3 regions of the Exiguobacterium artemiae 7-3 genome follow, and region 2 is predicted to be linked to each of the others. Evidence: a T-box and tRNA genes for the amino acid it is inferred to sense, from the RefSeq annotation. Region 2 holds a T-box; the other regions hold tRNA genes.
What was found. The T-box of region 2 lies ahead of serS (serine--tRNA ligase). A T-box ahead of a tRNA ligase gene usually reads a tRNA of that ligase, here a tRNA-Ser.
Positions count from the first base shown of each region.

Region 1: it has a tRNA-Ser gene. The T-box ahead of serS (serine--tRNA ligase) is inferred to sense a tRNA for this amino acid. The anticodon was not compared.
Region 3: it has a tRNA-Ser gene. The T-box ahead of serS (serine--tRNA ligase) is inferred to sense a tRNA for this amino acid. The anticodon was not compared.

Region 1 is NZ_KK211190.1:254,680-259,284, reverse strand. Features, by position in the region: rRNA gene P402_RS0102360 (16S ribosomal RNA) at 605-2,166, opposite strand; tRNA gene P402_RS0102350 (tRNA-Ala) at 2,298-2,370, opposite strand; tRNA gene P402_RS0102345 (tRNA-Ile) at 2,390-2,466, opposite strand; tRNA gene P402_RS0102340 (tRNA-Arg) at 2,486-2,562, opposite strand; tRNA gene P402_RS0102335 (tRNA-Leu) at 2,567-2,652, opposite strand; tRNA gene P402_RS0102330 (tRNA-Lys) at 2,683-2,758, opposite strand; tRNA gene P402_RS0102325 (tRNA-Gln) at 2,765-2,836, opposite strand; tRNA gene P402_RS0102320 (tRNA-Asp) at 2,841-2,916, opposite strand; tRNA gene P402_RS0102315 (tRNA-Val) at 2,950-3,025, opposite strand; tRNA gene P402_RS0102310 (tRNA-Glu) at 3,030-3,104, opposite strand; tRNA gene P402_RS0102305 (tRNA-Ser) at 3,154-3,245, opposite strand; tRNA gene P402_RS0102300 (tRNA-Asn) at 3,254-3,328, opposite strand; gene P402_RS0102295 (SprT family protein) at 3,478-3,918, opposite strand; gene P402_RS0102290 (Tex family protein) at 3,915-4,605, opposite strand, start outside.
Region 2 is NZ_JHZS01000007.1:3,268-7,872, forward strand. Features, by position in the region: gene pdxR (MocR-like pyridoxine biosynthesis transcription factor PdxR) at 1-104, opposite strand, end outside; gene pdxS (pyridoxal 5'-phosphate synthase lyase subunit PdxS) at 234-1,121, shown strand; gene pdxT (pyridoxal 5'-phosphate synthase glutaminase subunit PdxT) at 1,115-1,693, shown strand; gene P402_RS0100925 (D-alanyl-D-alanine carboxypeptidase family protein) at 1,788-3,035, shown strand; T-box leader at 3,048-3,256, shown strand; gene serS (serine--tRNA ligase) at 3,320-4,597, shown strand.
Region 3 is NZ_KK211190.1:2,350,272-2,354,876, forward strand. Features, by position in the region: gene P402_RS0113165 (methylated-DNA--[protein]-cysteine S-methyltransferase) at 1-134, opposite strand, end outside; gene queG (tRNA epoxyqueuosine(34) reductase QueG) at 124-1,269, opposite strand; tRNA gene P402_RS0113175 (tRNA-Gly) at 1,357-1,427, opposite strand; tRNA gene P402_RS0113180 (tRNA-Leu) at 1,432-1,512, opposite strand; tRNA gene P402_RS0113185 (tRNA-Cys) at 1,545-1,618, opposite strand; tRNA gene P402_RS0113190 (tRNA-Gly) at 1,625-1,699, opposite strand; tRNA gene P402_RS0113195 (tRNA-Gln) at 1,707-1,778, opposite strand; tRNA gene P402_RS0113200 (tRNA-His) at 1,789-1,861, opposite strand; tRNA gene P402_RS0113205 (tRNA-Trp) at 1,875-1,945, opposite strand; tRNA gene P402_RS0113210 (tRNA-Tyr) at 1,951-2,034, opposite strand; tRNA gene P402_RS0113215 (tRNA-Phe) at 2,063-2,138, opposite strand; tRNA gene P402_RS0113220 (tRNA-Asp) at 2,166-2,241, opposite strand; tRNA gene P402_RS0113225 (tRNA-Met) at 2,250-2,323, opposite strand; tRNA gene P402_RS0113230 (tRNA-Glu) at 2,334-2,408, opposite strand; tRNA gene P402_RS0113235 (tRNA-Ser) at 2,430-2,520, opposite strand; tRNA gene P402_RS0113240 (tRNA-Asn) at 2,548-2,622, opposite strand; rRNA gene rrf (5S ribosomal RNA) at 2,629-2,744, opposite strand; rRNA gene P402_RS0113250 (23S ribosomal RNA) at 2,840-4,605, opposite strand, start outside.

The DNA.
Region 1 (4,605 bases), on a different contig from region 2:
TTCACGTGTCCCGCCGTACTCAGGATCCACTCTGGAGGGAAAACAGTTTCAGCTACAGGGCTGTCACCTTCTTCGGCCGACCTTTCCAGGTCGTTCACCTACTGTCTTCCTTTTTGACTCCGTATAGAGTGTCCTACAACCCCGGAGAGCATGCTCTCCGGTTTGGGCTGTTCCCGTTTCGCTCGCCGCTACTCAGGGAATCGCATTTGCTTTCTCTTCCTCCGGGTACTTAGATGTTTCAGTTCCCCGGGTCTGCCTCACGCTACACTATGTATTCATGTAACATGTCCCATCCCATTACGGATGGTGGGTTCCCCCATTCGGAAATCCTCGGATCAAAGCATACTTACTGCTCCCCGAAGCATATCGCTGTTCGTCGCGTCCTTCATCGGCTCCTAGTGCCAAGGCATCCACCGTACGCCCTTCATACCTTGATCTAGCATTTTGGTATTCTAAGAACACACGTCTAATGACATGGTTATAAAAAGTTTGATGTCTTGTTGATGTCTTCAGTTTTCAAGGTGCGAGTGTCTCTATCGAGACTAGAGAGACGAGCTCTCAAAACTGAACGATGGGCATGTCCCGTAAGGGACGTTTTCCTTAGAAAGGAGGTGATCCAGCCGCACCTTCCGATACGGCTACCTTGTTACGACTTCACCCCAATCATCTACCCCACCTTCGACGGCTGGCTCCTTGCGGTTACCTCACCGGCTTCGGGTGTTGCAAACTCTCGTGGTGTGACGGGCGGTGTGTACAAGACCCGGGAACGTATTCACCGCAGTATGCTGACCTGCGATTACTAGCGATTCCGACTTCATGCAGGCGAGTTGCAGCCTGCAATCCGAACTGGGAACGGCTTTCTGGGATTGGCTCCACCTCGCGGTCTCGCTGCCCTTTGTACCGTCCATTGTAGCACGTGTGTAGCCCAACTCATAAGGGGCATGATGATTTGACGTCATCCCCACCTTCCTCCGGTTTGTCACCGGCAGTCTCCCTAGAGTGCCCAACTGAATGCTGGCAACTAAGGATAGGGGTTGCGCTCGTTGCGGGACTTAACCCAACATCTCACGACACGAGCTGACGACAACCATGCACCACCTGTCACCCTTGTCCCCGAAGGGGAAACTTGATCTCTCAAGCGGTCAAGGGGATGTCAAGAGTTGGTAAGGTTCTTCGCGTTGCTTCGAATTAAACCACATGCTCCACCGCTTGTGCGGGTCCCCGTCAATTCCTTTGAGTTTCAGCCTTGCGGCCGTACTCCCCAGGCGGAGTGCTTAATGCGTTAGCTTCAGCACTGAGGGGCGGAAACCCCCCAACACCTAGCACTCATCGTTTACGGCGTGGACTACCAGGGTATCTAATCCTGTTTGCTCCCCACGCTTTCGCGCCTCAGCGTCAGTTACAGACCAAAGAGTCGCCTTCGCCACTGGTGTTCCTCCACATCTCTACGCATTTCACCGCTACACATGGAATTCCACTCTTCTCTTCTGTACTCAAGCCTTCCAGTTTCCAATGACCCTCCCCGGTTGAGCCGGGGGCTTTCACATCAGACTTAAAAGGCCGCCTGCGCGCGCTTTACGCCCAATAATTCCGGACAACGCTTGCCACCTACGTATTACCGCGGCTGCTGGCACGTAGTTAGCCGTGGCTTTCTCGCAAGGTACCGTCAAGGTACGAGCATTACCTCTCGTACTTGTTCTTCCCTTACAACAGAGTTTTACGATCCGAAAACCTTCATCACTCACGCGGCGTTGCTCCATCAGACTTTCGTCCATTGTGGAAGATTCCCTACTGCTGCCTCCCGTAGGAGTCTGGGCCGTGTCTCAGTCCCAGTGTGGCCGATCACCCTCTCAGGTCGGCTATGCATCGTCGCCTTGGTGGGCCATTACCCCACCAACTAGCTAATGCACCGCAAGGCCATCCCAAGGTGACGCCGGAGCGCCTTTCATCATCAGACCATGCGGTCTGAAGAACTATTCGGTATTAGCTCCGATTTCTCGGAGTTATCCCAATCCTTGGGGCAGGTTCCTTACGTGTTACTCACCCGTCCGCCGCTCATTCCCCTCACTTCCCTCCGAAGAGTTCCGTGAGCTTCCTGCGCTCGACTTGCATGTATTAGGCACGCCGCCAGCGTTCGTCCTGAGCCAGGATCAAACTCTCCATAAAGTGTTTGACTTGCTCGTTTTTGTGACCGAAGTCACGTTGACGAAGCTTGCGCTTCATTCATTGTTTGTATCCGAAGATACGTTTTTTGCCTCATCGTTCAGTTTTCAAAGTTCGTCATAAAGATAAACAAATGGAGCCTAGCGGGATCGAACCGCTGACCTCCTGCGTGCAAGGCAGGCGCTCTCCCAGCTGAGCTAAGGCCCCATGAGATTATAAAATTGAATGGTGGGCCTAAGTGGACTCGAACCACCGACCTCACGCTTATCAGGCGTGCGCTCTAACCAGCTGAGCTATAGGCCCGTCAAAAGCAAACAAAATATGGTGCACCCTGAGAGATTCGAACTCCCGACCCCTTGATTCGTAGTCAAGTACTCTATCCAGCTGAGCTAAGGGTGCGATATGGTGCGGTCGAGAGGACTTGAACCTCCACAGTGTTGCCACCACTAGGCCCTCAACCTAGCGCGTCTACCATTCCGCCACGACCGCAAATATAAAGTTAGGAATTAAAAAATAAAATGGTGTGTCATGCAGGATTCGAACCTGCGACCCTCTGATTAAAAGTCAGATGCTCTACCAACTGAGCTAATGACACGAAAAACTGGGCTGGAAGGGATCGAACCTTCGCATGCTGGAATCAAAATCCAGTGCCTTACCACTTGGCCACAGCCCAAAAATGGCGGTCCTGACGGGATTCGAACCCGCGATCTCCTGCGTGACAGGCAGGCATGTTAACCGCTACACCACAGGACCACATTTTTGTGAAACTTAAGTATGAAATTAAAATGGTGGAGGATGACGGGATCGAACCGCCGACCCTCTGCTTGTAAGGCAGATGCTCTCCCAGCTGAGCTAATCCTCCGAAATGGTGACCCGTACGGGAATCGAACCCGTGATACCGCCGTGAAAGGGCGGTGTCTTAACCGCTTGACCAACGGGCCATTTAAAAACTGATAACTATTCTCAAGTAACAAATTCACATAAGAGGTCTGGCGGAGATGGAGGGATTCGAACCCTCGCACCAGTTTCCCGGCCTACACCCTTAGCAGGGGCGCCCCTTATAGCCACTTGGGTACATCTCCAAAAATAATGGCTCCGCAAGTAGGATTTGAACCTACGACCTACCGGTTAACAGCCGGTTGCTCTACCACTGAGCTATTGCGGAACGTGACGTTCGTTTCAGAACACTTTTCTATATTAGCAACTTTCTTTCTCTTCGTCAATGCTTTTTTAAAAAAGTTTTTAGTGACGAGAAGTTGTTTAGTTGCGGTCGTTTTGACGACTTCTATAATTTATCATGCTCCGAAATGAACGTCAACTACTTTTGTAAAAAATCTTTCCACGACATCGTCCGCAACGGTATCGTTCCGGATTCATCTTTCTTTTTCTTCTATATAATGTCCCGCATTTCTCACACTCATAAAGATGATTCTTTTTTTCCGTTTCTTCCAGACGCGGACTGTAGCGCAGTCCTCCGTATCGTTGTAGCCACTCTTTAAAATCCTGATCCTGGTGCCGATGTCCCATTCCGCGTAAGTGTAAATGGTAGTGGCACAGCTCATGAATGACGATTCCACGAAAGATATGACGGTCGACTAAATAGCTCCGATTGAAATCCAAATGATGATCCGTCAGAAAATAACGTCCACCAGTCGTCCGTAAGCGATTGTTAAAAAGTGCAATATGTCTAAAAGGTAAAGCAAACACGTCGAGCGAGAGTTGCTCGACGTATTGCTGCAACTCTTCGTTCGTCATGACGGACTGACCATCGTCAGACCGATCCGTCCTCGTTCCGGTTCGACACTCGTTACCCAAACGGTTACGATATCACCTACTGCAATGACATCAAGCGGATGTTTGACCCGTTTTTTACTGAGCTTCGAGATGTGGACAAGACCACTCTCCTTCACACCAATATCAACGAAAGCACCAAAGTCGAGCACATTGCGGACCGTCCCCTGGAACTCCATTCCGACTTGAATCATATCCAGCGATAAGACATCTTGACGCAGTAACGGCTTATCGAGCGCTTCCCGCGGATCCCGTTCTGGACGCTGCAATGCTTCAATGATGTCTCGTAATGTCGGCTCACCGACTTCAAGCAATTGAGCTGTGTCCGGTACGGATAATTCTCCGAGTCGAGTCCGTAAGTTTTCCGTTCCAACGCTCTGCAACGGCAAATCCAGTTGCTTAAACAAGGACTCAACGGTTTTATACTGTTCCGGGTGAATCGGTGTCCGATCAAGCGGATGACTGCCTTCCGGGATGCGCAAGAAGCCGGCTGCCTGTTCATATGCTTTTGCTCCTAAACGCGGGACTTTCAACAATTCTTTCCGGGAGGCGAAAGCCCCCAGTTCCGAGCGGCGTTCGACAATCTTTTTAGCTGTTGCTTTCGTAATCCCTGCGACGTAACCGAGCAATGACTCCGAGGCCGTATTGACG
Region 2 (4,605 bases):
TAGGCCAGGCGTCCTTCAATGATTTCCTGACGGATTTGCTGATACAGCTGTTCATACAACGGACGGTTGCCCTCCCGTATTAACGCAAACGATAACATGTCCATAGATTATCTCCTTTTTACTGACCTGGTTAATTCATCATAAACTGATACTTTTAAAATAGTCAACGAAGAATATACTAAAAAGTATCACCGATTGGAAATACTATTAATGTCTAGGGGGAGTTCAAAATGATGGAACGACAACAAGGATCAGATCGTGTCAAACGGGGGATGGCCGAAATGCAAAAAGGTGGCGTCATCATGGATGTCGTGAATGCAGAGCAGGCTAAAATCGCAGAAGCTGCTGGTGCGGTGGCCGTCATGGCACTGGAACGGGTACCGTCCGATATCCGGCGTGATGGTGGAGTGGCACGGATGGCCGATCCACTGATTACAGAAGACGTCTTGCAGGCAGTGTCGATTCCGGTGATGGCTAAGTGCCGCATCGGACATATCGTGGAAGCACGGGTTCTTGAATCATTAGGCGTCGATTTTATCGATGAAAGTGAAGTCCTGACACCAGCAGACGAAGAATATCATTTGTTGAAGTCGTCGTTTACGGTCCCGTTTGTCTGTGGAGCCCGTGATTTAGGGGAGGCGGCACGACGAATTGCAGAAGGGGCGGCAATGATTCGGACAAAAGGGGAACCCGGGACGGGCAATGTCGTGGAAGCTGTCCGTCATATGCGGAAGATTCAGGCGCAACTCCATCAGATTCTCCATTCACAACCCGACGAATTGATGACACGTGCTAAAGAGTGGGGAGCACCTTACGAAGTGTTACAACAGATTCAGACAACAGGACGTCTTCCGGTCGTGAATTTTGCAGCTGGTGGAATTGCGACCCCAGCCGATGCCGCGTTGATGATGCATCTCGGAGCTGATGGTGTGTTTGTAGGTTCTGGTATCTTTAAGTCGGAACATCCGGAACGTGTCGCGAAAGCTATCGTTGAAGCCGTGACGTATAAAGATGATTTCGAACGGATCGCCCACCTTTCGAGAGGACTCGGGACAGCAATGAAAGGAATTGATGTGACGTCGATGCCGTTTGAAGAACGGATGGCACCACGCGGATGGTGATTGGTATATTAGCTGTCCAAGGTGCCGTACGCGAACATCAGGAGATGCTTCATGCACTCGGAGTCAAAACGATGATCGTCAAGTCGGCTGCGGACTTGGACGGGATCGACGGCTTAATCTTACCGGGCGGAGAATCAACGACGATACGCCGGTTGATGGATCGGTATGGACTGCTGGATGTCTTGCGGCGTCAAGTCGACACATTGCCGATGTTCGGTACATGTGCCGGGATGATCTTACTGGCAAGTGAATTGAGTGAAGGTCCTGCACATTTACGAGCCATCCCGATGACGGTAAAGCGAAATGCGTTTGGAAGACAAGTCGACAGTTTTGAAACATCCTTGATTGTCGAAGGAGTGGGGCAGGACATCGAAGCTGTTTTTATCCGGGCTCCTTTTGTCGAACAGGTGGGAGAAGGGGTACGTGTCTTAGCTACGATGGGTGCAGCAGCCGTTGCCGTCGAGACGGATCTCCATCTCGCCTGCTCCTTCCATCCAGAGTTAACTTCAGATCGACGTCTTCATGACTATTTCATTCAAAAAATCAGACAGCGGACAGCTGTTTCGATTTGATCAAAAGTAAAAGAGAAACCGTCAGTTTCCGGCTGTCGGTTTCTTTTTTTATGCTACACTGAAAAGATAGAACATCATTTGAAGGAGAGGACCGATGAAACGTCTTTTCACACTCTTCCTGAGTGTACTTATACTGACTGCTGGTTTGTCACCGATGACAGGCTATGCGGAAACACCGGACATTCAGGCGGAATCTTACATAATGGTCGATGCTGTGACAGGTAAGATTTTATTGGCTGAACAGGCTGATTTGGCTCTGCCGCCGGCTTCGATGACAAAATTGATGACACTTTATTTAGTCCGTCAGCAAATTGAGCAAAAAAAGCTGTCATGGAATCAGACGGTCCGACCAAGCGGAAAAGTGCTGAAGCTCGCGAAAACACAAGGAATTGCCCGTCTGCCGATTCGGAAAACAACGTATACGATTCGGGAACTGTATGATGCAGCCTTCATTAAATCGGCCAACGATGCGGCCGTCCTACTGGCAGAAGTCATGGCAGGAACGGAAAAACAATTCGTCGAACGGATGAATGAAACAGCAGCTGCACTAGGGATGAAAGACACGGAATATGCGAATGCATCGGGACTGGATGCTGTCGATGCGACATTACCGGGAACGAACTTGATGACGGCGATGGATATCTCGCTTTTGATCATCCGTTACATTCAAGACTATCCGGATGTATTAGATGTCACGAAACGCTCAGTGGTCACAATCAACGGAGAAAAAGTGGAAAACTCCAATAAGATGTTACCGCGTCAACCGTACGCTTACAGTGGAATGCGGGGAATGAAGACCGGAACGACGGATCTTGCCGGTTACTGTTTCGCGAGTGTCGCGACACGTGGCAATTTGACGCTCGTTTCGGTCGTCATGCGAACCAAATCGGATAAAGCCCGATTCGCAGAAACCAAAAAACTGCTCGATTATGGTTTTTCTTCTTTTGAACCGTTGACGTATTACGGAAAAGGAGAACAAATCAAAGGCGCGTTACCAATCCGAGGGGCCAAACAAACCCGCTACGATGTTGTGACGAAAACCGCTTTGTACGTGACGGTATTAAAAAATCAGACGAAATCCCATCCGCCCGTCTTTCAATTTTCAAAAGCCGAAGCACCGTTAAAGCAGGGCGAAATCATCGGGACGGTCCAAGTGGAAGACGCCGGACGGTACTTACCCGGATTTTCCGTCCCTCAGGCCACTGTAACCAGTGTTGAAAAGATTGAACTGGCAAGCTTCCAGACCCGCTTGTTCCGTGCAGTTTCGGCCTGGTCCAAAAAAATCAGTCAAGCGATTCATCAACCAACCCTTGTCAACCTTAAAGGGGATAGTGTAAAGTAAAGCTAATCTCATAATGATGTCATGAACGGACCAAGTAGAAGCATTTATTCTGTTAAGAGAGCTAGTGGGTGGTGCGAACTAGTCAGAAGGATACTTTGAATCGAACCGGATCACACACCTTGCGAACAAGGTGCGGGTACGCCCGTTATCGCGTCTTTAGAGTTGGCTAGTACGACTAGCAATGAGGGTGGCAACGCGGATCCAGGTGATTCGTCCCTCTTCGGTTTTTTAGAACCGGAGAGGGATGGATTGCCTTTTTTTATTGAAAAAAAGGAGGAAATAAGATGATTGATATTAAACGTCTGCGTCAGGATTTTGACGCAATCCAAGAAAAACTAGCACACCGGGGGGAAGATTTAACGGACATGAACCGGTTCATCGCACTTGATGAAAAGCGCCGGGAACTGATTGCGAAAACAGAAGTTCTGAAAGCAGAACGCAATGAAGCAACAAAAAAAATCGCAGAACTGAAACGCAACAAAGAAAATGCGGATGAGGCGATTTCGGCAATGCGTCAAGTCGGCGATGAAGTCAAAGCGCTTGATGAAGAATTGCGTGAAGTCGAAGCGACACTGAACCTGTTGTTGCTCGGGATTCCAAACATTCCCCATGATAGTGTGCCAATCGGTTCTACGGAAGACGATAATGTCGTCATCCGGGAAGTCGGTGACAAACCGGCATTTGATTTTGAAGCTGTACCGCACTGGGATTTGATGGAGCAGTTAAAAATCGTTGATGTCGAACGGGCCGGAAAAGTAACGGGCAGTCGCTTCGTCTTTTACCGCGGCGCCGGTGCGCGTCTCGAGCGGGCCTTAATCAACTTCATGATGGATTTACACCAGGATAAAAATGGTTATACGGAAATCCTGCCTCCACTGATGGTCAACCGCGATTCTATGACAGGAACGGGGCAACTTCCAAAGTTTGAGGAAGATGCGTTCAAAGTCGAAGACACAAACTATTTCCTCGTCCCGACAGCAGAAGTACCTGTGACGAACATGCACCGGGACGAAATTCTGTCAGCGGATCAATTACCAATCGGTTATGCAGCCTACAGCCAATGTTTCCGGTCTGAAGCAGGTTCTGCCGGCCGTGATACCCGCGGGTTAATCCGTCAGCACCAATTCAACAAAGTGGAACTGGTCCGCTTCGTCAAACCGGAAGAATCATATGAACAGCTCGAATTATTGACAGGACAAGCAGAGGACGTCTTGAAATTACTCAAACTCCCGTATCAAGTCCTCAGCATGTGTACAGCGGATCTTGGTTTCACAGCTGCGAAGAAGTATGATATCGAAGTTTGGATGCCGAGCCAAGGTGTTTACCGTGAGATTTCTTCTTGCTCAAACTTTGAAGATTTCCAAGCACGCCGGGCACAAATCCGTTTCCGCCGGGAAGCGAATGCCAAACCGGAATTCGTACATACGTTAAACGGATCAGCACTTGCGGTCGGACGGACAGTAGCGGCAATTCTTGAGAACTATCAACAAGCAGATGGATCAGTTGTTATTCCAGAAGTACTTCGCCCATACATGGGTGGTCTTGAAGTCATTCAAGGATAAGTAGGAAG
Region 3 (4,605 bases), on a different contig from region 2:
TCATAATAAGCAGCTTCATCAAGATGTTGCTTCAGACGATTCATGTCATGTCCAAAATCGAGATAGACGACTTCCTCTTCTTCCCACCCGATGACCAGCTCGCCAAACGTATATGTCAGTTTTTTATACGGCATGCCCGCTCCCCCATTCCTCAAGCAAACGATTCCCTTCCACTTGAACATCTTCCGCTAAATCAGTCAACAGCCGCCCTTGGATATAGACTTCCGCTTCTTGACCGGCAATCCGACCGATTGCCCAGATGGCAAGGGCTCGCATATCTTCTCGCTGATCGGTTTCAGCCATTACTCGTAAAGCCTCGAGTGCCGTCCGGTCTTGATAATGAACGAGCGCACAGACGGCATTACGTTGAATTGGTTTTTTTCCGCGCCATGCACCCGATAATGAACCAAACCGTGTTTTAAATTCACGATTACTAAGGGAGAGCAACGGAATCAGTAACGGTTTGACCTGTTCCGGATCAGGTTGCAGTTCGCTGTGTTGTGTCGCATGTTTTTTCCGGTTGTATGGACAGACTTGCTGACAGGTATCGCAACCGTATAACCGATTTCCTAAAGCATATCGGAAGTGTTCAGGAATCAGTGTCTTCGTTTGTGTGATGAAGGAGATACACCGTTTTGCATCGATGACACCAGGTTCAATCAGTGCATCCGTCGGACAAGCATCGAGACATTTATTGCACGAACCACACAGTTCTTCTACAGGTTCGTCCGGCGGAAGATAACAATCCGTGATCAGTTCACCGAGATATAGATAAGAACCGTGCTCTTCACTGATGATGGAACAGTTTTTTCCGCTGAATCCAATACCGGCTCGTTCGGCGACCGCACGATCGACCAGTTCTCCCGTATCGACCATCGAACGCGATCGGGCTCCCGGGTTCAGCTCTTGAATTTTTTCTTCCAGCAATGTCAATCGCTGCTTCAGAGCCTGATGGTAGTCCAGTCCCCAAGAAGAACGTCCAAAAATCCCGCGCCGTTCTCCTTCTTTTCCACGCGGAGCATCTTTGAGCTTACTTGGATAAGCGACGGCGATTGCGATAATGGAGACGGCATCATCCAGCAACAGCGTTGGTGTCGTCCGCCGTTCAAGATCAGGCTCTTCAAATCCAGAAGCATACCCTTTTTCTTGTTGTTGAATGAGACGCTGTTTCATCACTAAAAAAGGATCAGCTGTCGTAATACGGAATTCATCAATACCAATCTCTTTGGCATACATCTGCAATTCTTTTTTCAACAATTCCCACTGCATCGTATCTCTCCTTTCGCTTGTTTATCTCCATGCTAAACAAAAAGAGCAAAGTGTCAATTAAAAACGACACGTTGCTCTTTTTAGGTAAGCGGGTGAAGGGAATCGAACCCTCATCATCAGCTTGGAAGGCTGAGGTTTTACCACTAAACTACACCCGCAAGATACCGGTGGTCGGAATCGAACCGACACTCCAAAGGAACACGATTTTGAGTCGTGCGCGTCTACCAGTTCCGCCACACCGGCACAATCTCTTGCATAAACATTAAATTAGGAATTGGAGGCGCCAGTCAGAATCGAACTGACGATAGAGGAGTTGCAGTCCTCTGCCTTACCACTTGGCTATGGCGCCACTCATTGGAGCGGAAGACGGGATTCGAACCCGCGACCCCGACCTTGGCAAGGTCGTATTCTACCACTGAACTACTTCCGCACAAAAGCTGGGCTGGAAGGGATCGAACCTTCGCATGCTGGAATCAAAATCCAGTGCCTTACCACTTGGCCACAGCCCAATAATAAAAGGGCGACTGATGGGAATTGAACCCACGAATGCCGGAATCACAATCCGGTGCGTTAACCACTTCGCCACAACCGCCATAATAATAGAACAGGGGCAGCAGGAATCGAACCCGCGCTGACGGTTTTGGAGACCGTAGTTCTACCGCTAAACTATGCCCCTAAAAGTGGTGGGGGGGGGCGGATTCGAACCGCCGAACCCGAGGGAGCGGATTTACAGTCCGCCGCGTTTAGCCACTTCGCTACCCCCCCACAATGGGAAAATCATCTAAAAATCATATGGTGGCTTTGGACGGAATCGAACCGCCGACACGAGGATTTTCAGTCCTCTGCTCTACCGACTGAGCTACAAAGCCATACTAAAATTTTTCGGTAAATAAAAATGGCGGTCCTGACGGGATTCGAACCCGCGATCTCCTGCGTGACAGGCAGGCATGTTAACCGCTACACCACAGGACCGTATGTAATTGCGGGGGCCGGATTTGAACCGACGACCTTTGGGTTATGAGCCCAACGAGCTACCAGACTGCTCCACCCCGCGCTAATAAAAATGGTGACCCGTACGGGAATCGAACCCGTGATACCGCCGTGAAAGGGCGGTGTCTTAACCGCTTGACCAACGGGCCATCTTGAAATTGAAAATGTTATGGCGGAGAGCAAGGGATTCGAACCCTTGAGACGCTTGTGACGCCTACACGATTTCCAATCGTGCTCCTTCGGCCACTCGGACAGCTCTCCATTGCATGTGGTGAAGAAGTAATATAATGGCTCCGCAAGTAGGATTTGAACCTACGACCTACCGGTTAACAGCCGGTTGCTCTACCACTGAGCTATTGCGGAACGATCGCCTGGCAGCGTCCTATCCTCACAGGGGGAAGCCCCCAACTACTTTCGGCGTTCAAGTGCTTAACTTCCGTGTTCGGCATGGGAACGGGTGTGACCACTTGGCTATCGCCACCAGACATCTATTATCTTAACATTATGTTTCCATAACGTCAAGCACTTTTTTTGAAAGGCTCGCGCCCTCAAAACTGAAGTCATCAACAAGATCATCTGCTAGAACAAGGCCTCGACCGATTAGTATCACTCAGCTCCGCATGTCGCCATGCTTCCACCCGTGACCTATCTACCTCATCGTCTCTGAGGGGTCTTTCTTGATTACTCAAAGGGAAATCTCATCTTGGAGGGGGCTTCATGCTTAGATGCTTTCAGCATTTATCCCGTCCGCACGTAGCTACCCAGCGATGCTCCTGGCGGAACAACTGGTACACCAGCGGTGCGTCCATCCCGGTCCTCTCGTACTAAGGACAGCTCTCCTCAAATTTCCTGCGCCCACGACGGATAGGGACCGAACTGTCTCACGACGTTCTGAACCCAGCTCGCGTACCGCTTTAATGGGCGAACAGCCCAACCCTTGGGACCTACTCCAGCCCCAGGATGCGATGAGCCGACATCGAGGTGCCAAACCTCCCCGTCGATGTGGACTCTTGGGGGAGATCAGCCTGTTATCCCCAGGGTAGCTTTTATCCGTTGAGCGATGGCCCTTCCATGCGGAACCACCGGATCACTAAGCCCGACTTTCGTCCCTGCTCGACTTGTAGGTCTCGCAGTCAAGCTCCCTTCTGCCTTTGCGCTCTACGAATGATTTCCAACCATTCTGAGGGAACCTTTGGGCGCCTCCGTTACTGTTTAGGAGGCGACCGCCCCAGTCAAACTACCCGCCTGACACGGTCCTCCAGCCGGATGACGGCTGCGAGTTAGAGACTCTATGCATGAAGGGCGGTATCCCAAGGGTGACTCCTCCGAAGCTGGCGCTCCGGTCTCGACGTCTCCCGCCTATCCTGTACATCATGCACAAAGCCTCAATATCAGGCTGTAGTAAAGCTCCATGGGGTCTTTCCGTCCTGTCGCGGGTAACCTGCATCTTCACAGGTACTATGATTTCACCGGGTCTCTCGTTGAGACAGTGCCCAAATCGTTACGCCTTTCGTGCGGGTCGGAACTTACCCGACAAGGAATTTCGCTACCTTAGGACCGTTATAGTTACGGCCGCCGTTTACTGGGGCTTCGGTTCAAAGCTTCGCTTGCGCTAACCCATCCCCTTAACCTTCCAGCACCGGGCAGGCGTCAGCCCCTATACGTCATCTTGCGATTTAGCAGAGACCTGTGTTTTTGCTAAACAGTCGTTTGGGCCTATTCACTGCGGCTCTACTTAATGTAGAGCGTCCCTTCTCCCGAAGTTACGGGACCATTTTGCCGAGTTCCTTAACGAGAGTTATCCCGCGCGTCTTAGAATTCTCATCCCGCCTACCTGTGTCGGTTTACGGTACTGGCACCTTCCACCTCACTAGAGGCTTTTCTTGGCAGTGTGAAATCGTGACCTTCGTCCCTACGGGACTCCGCATCGTTCCTCGACTTTGATGCCTGACGGATTTGCCAATCAGACGGTCTCGAAACTTACACATGCACTTCCATCCGCATGCGTCACTATCCTCCTGCGTCCCCCCATTGTTCAAACGGTGGATCGGTGGTACAGGAATATCAACCTGTTATCCATCGCCTACGCCTTTCGGCCTCGGCTTAGGTCCAGACTAACCCTGAGCGGACGAGCCTTCCTCAGGAAACCTTGGGCTTTCGACGGAGGGGATTCTCACCCCTCTTTTCGCTACTCACACCGGCATTCTCACTTCCAAACGCTCCACTGCTCCTTACGGTACAGCTTCACAGCGGTTTGGAACGCTCCCCTACCATTCCTTACGGAATCCGCAGCTTCGGTGGTATGTTTAGCCCCGTTACATTTTCGGCGCGGCGCCACTCGACTAG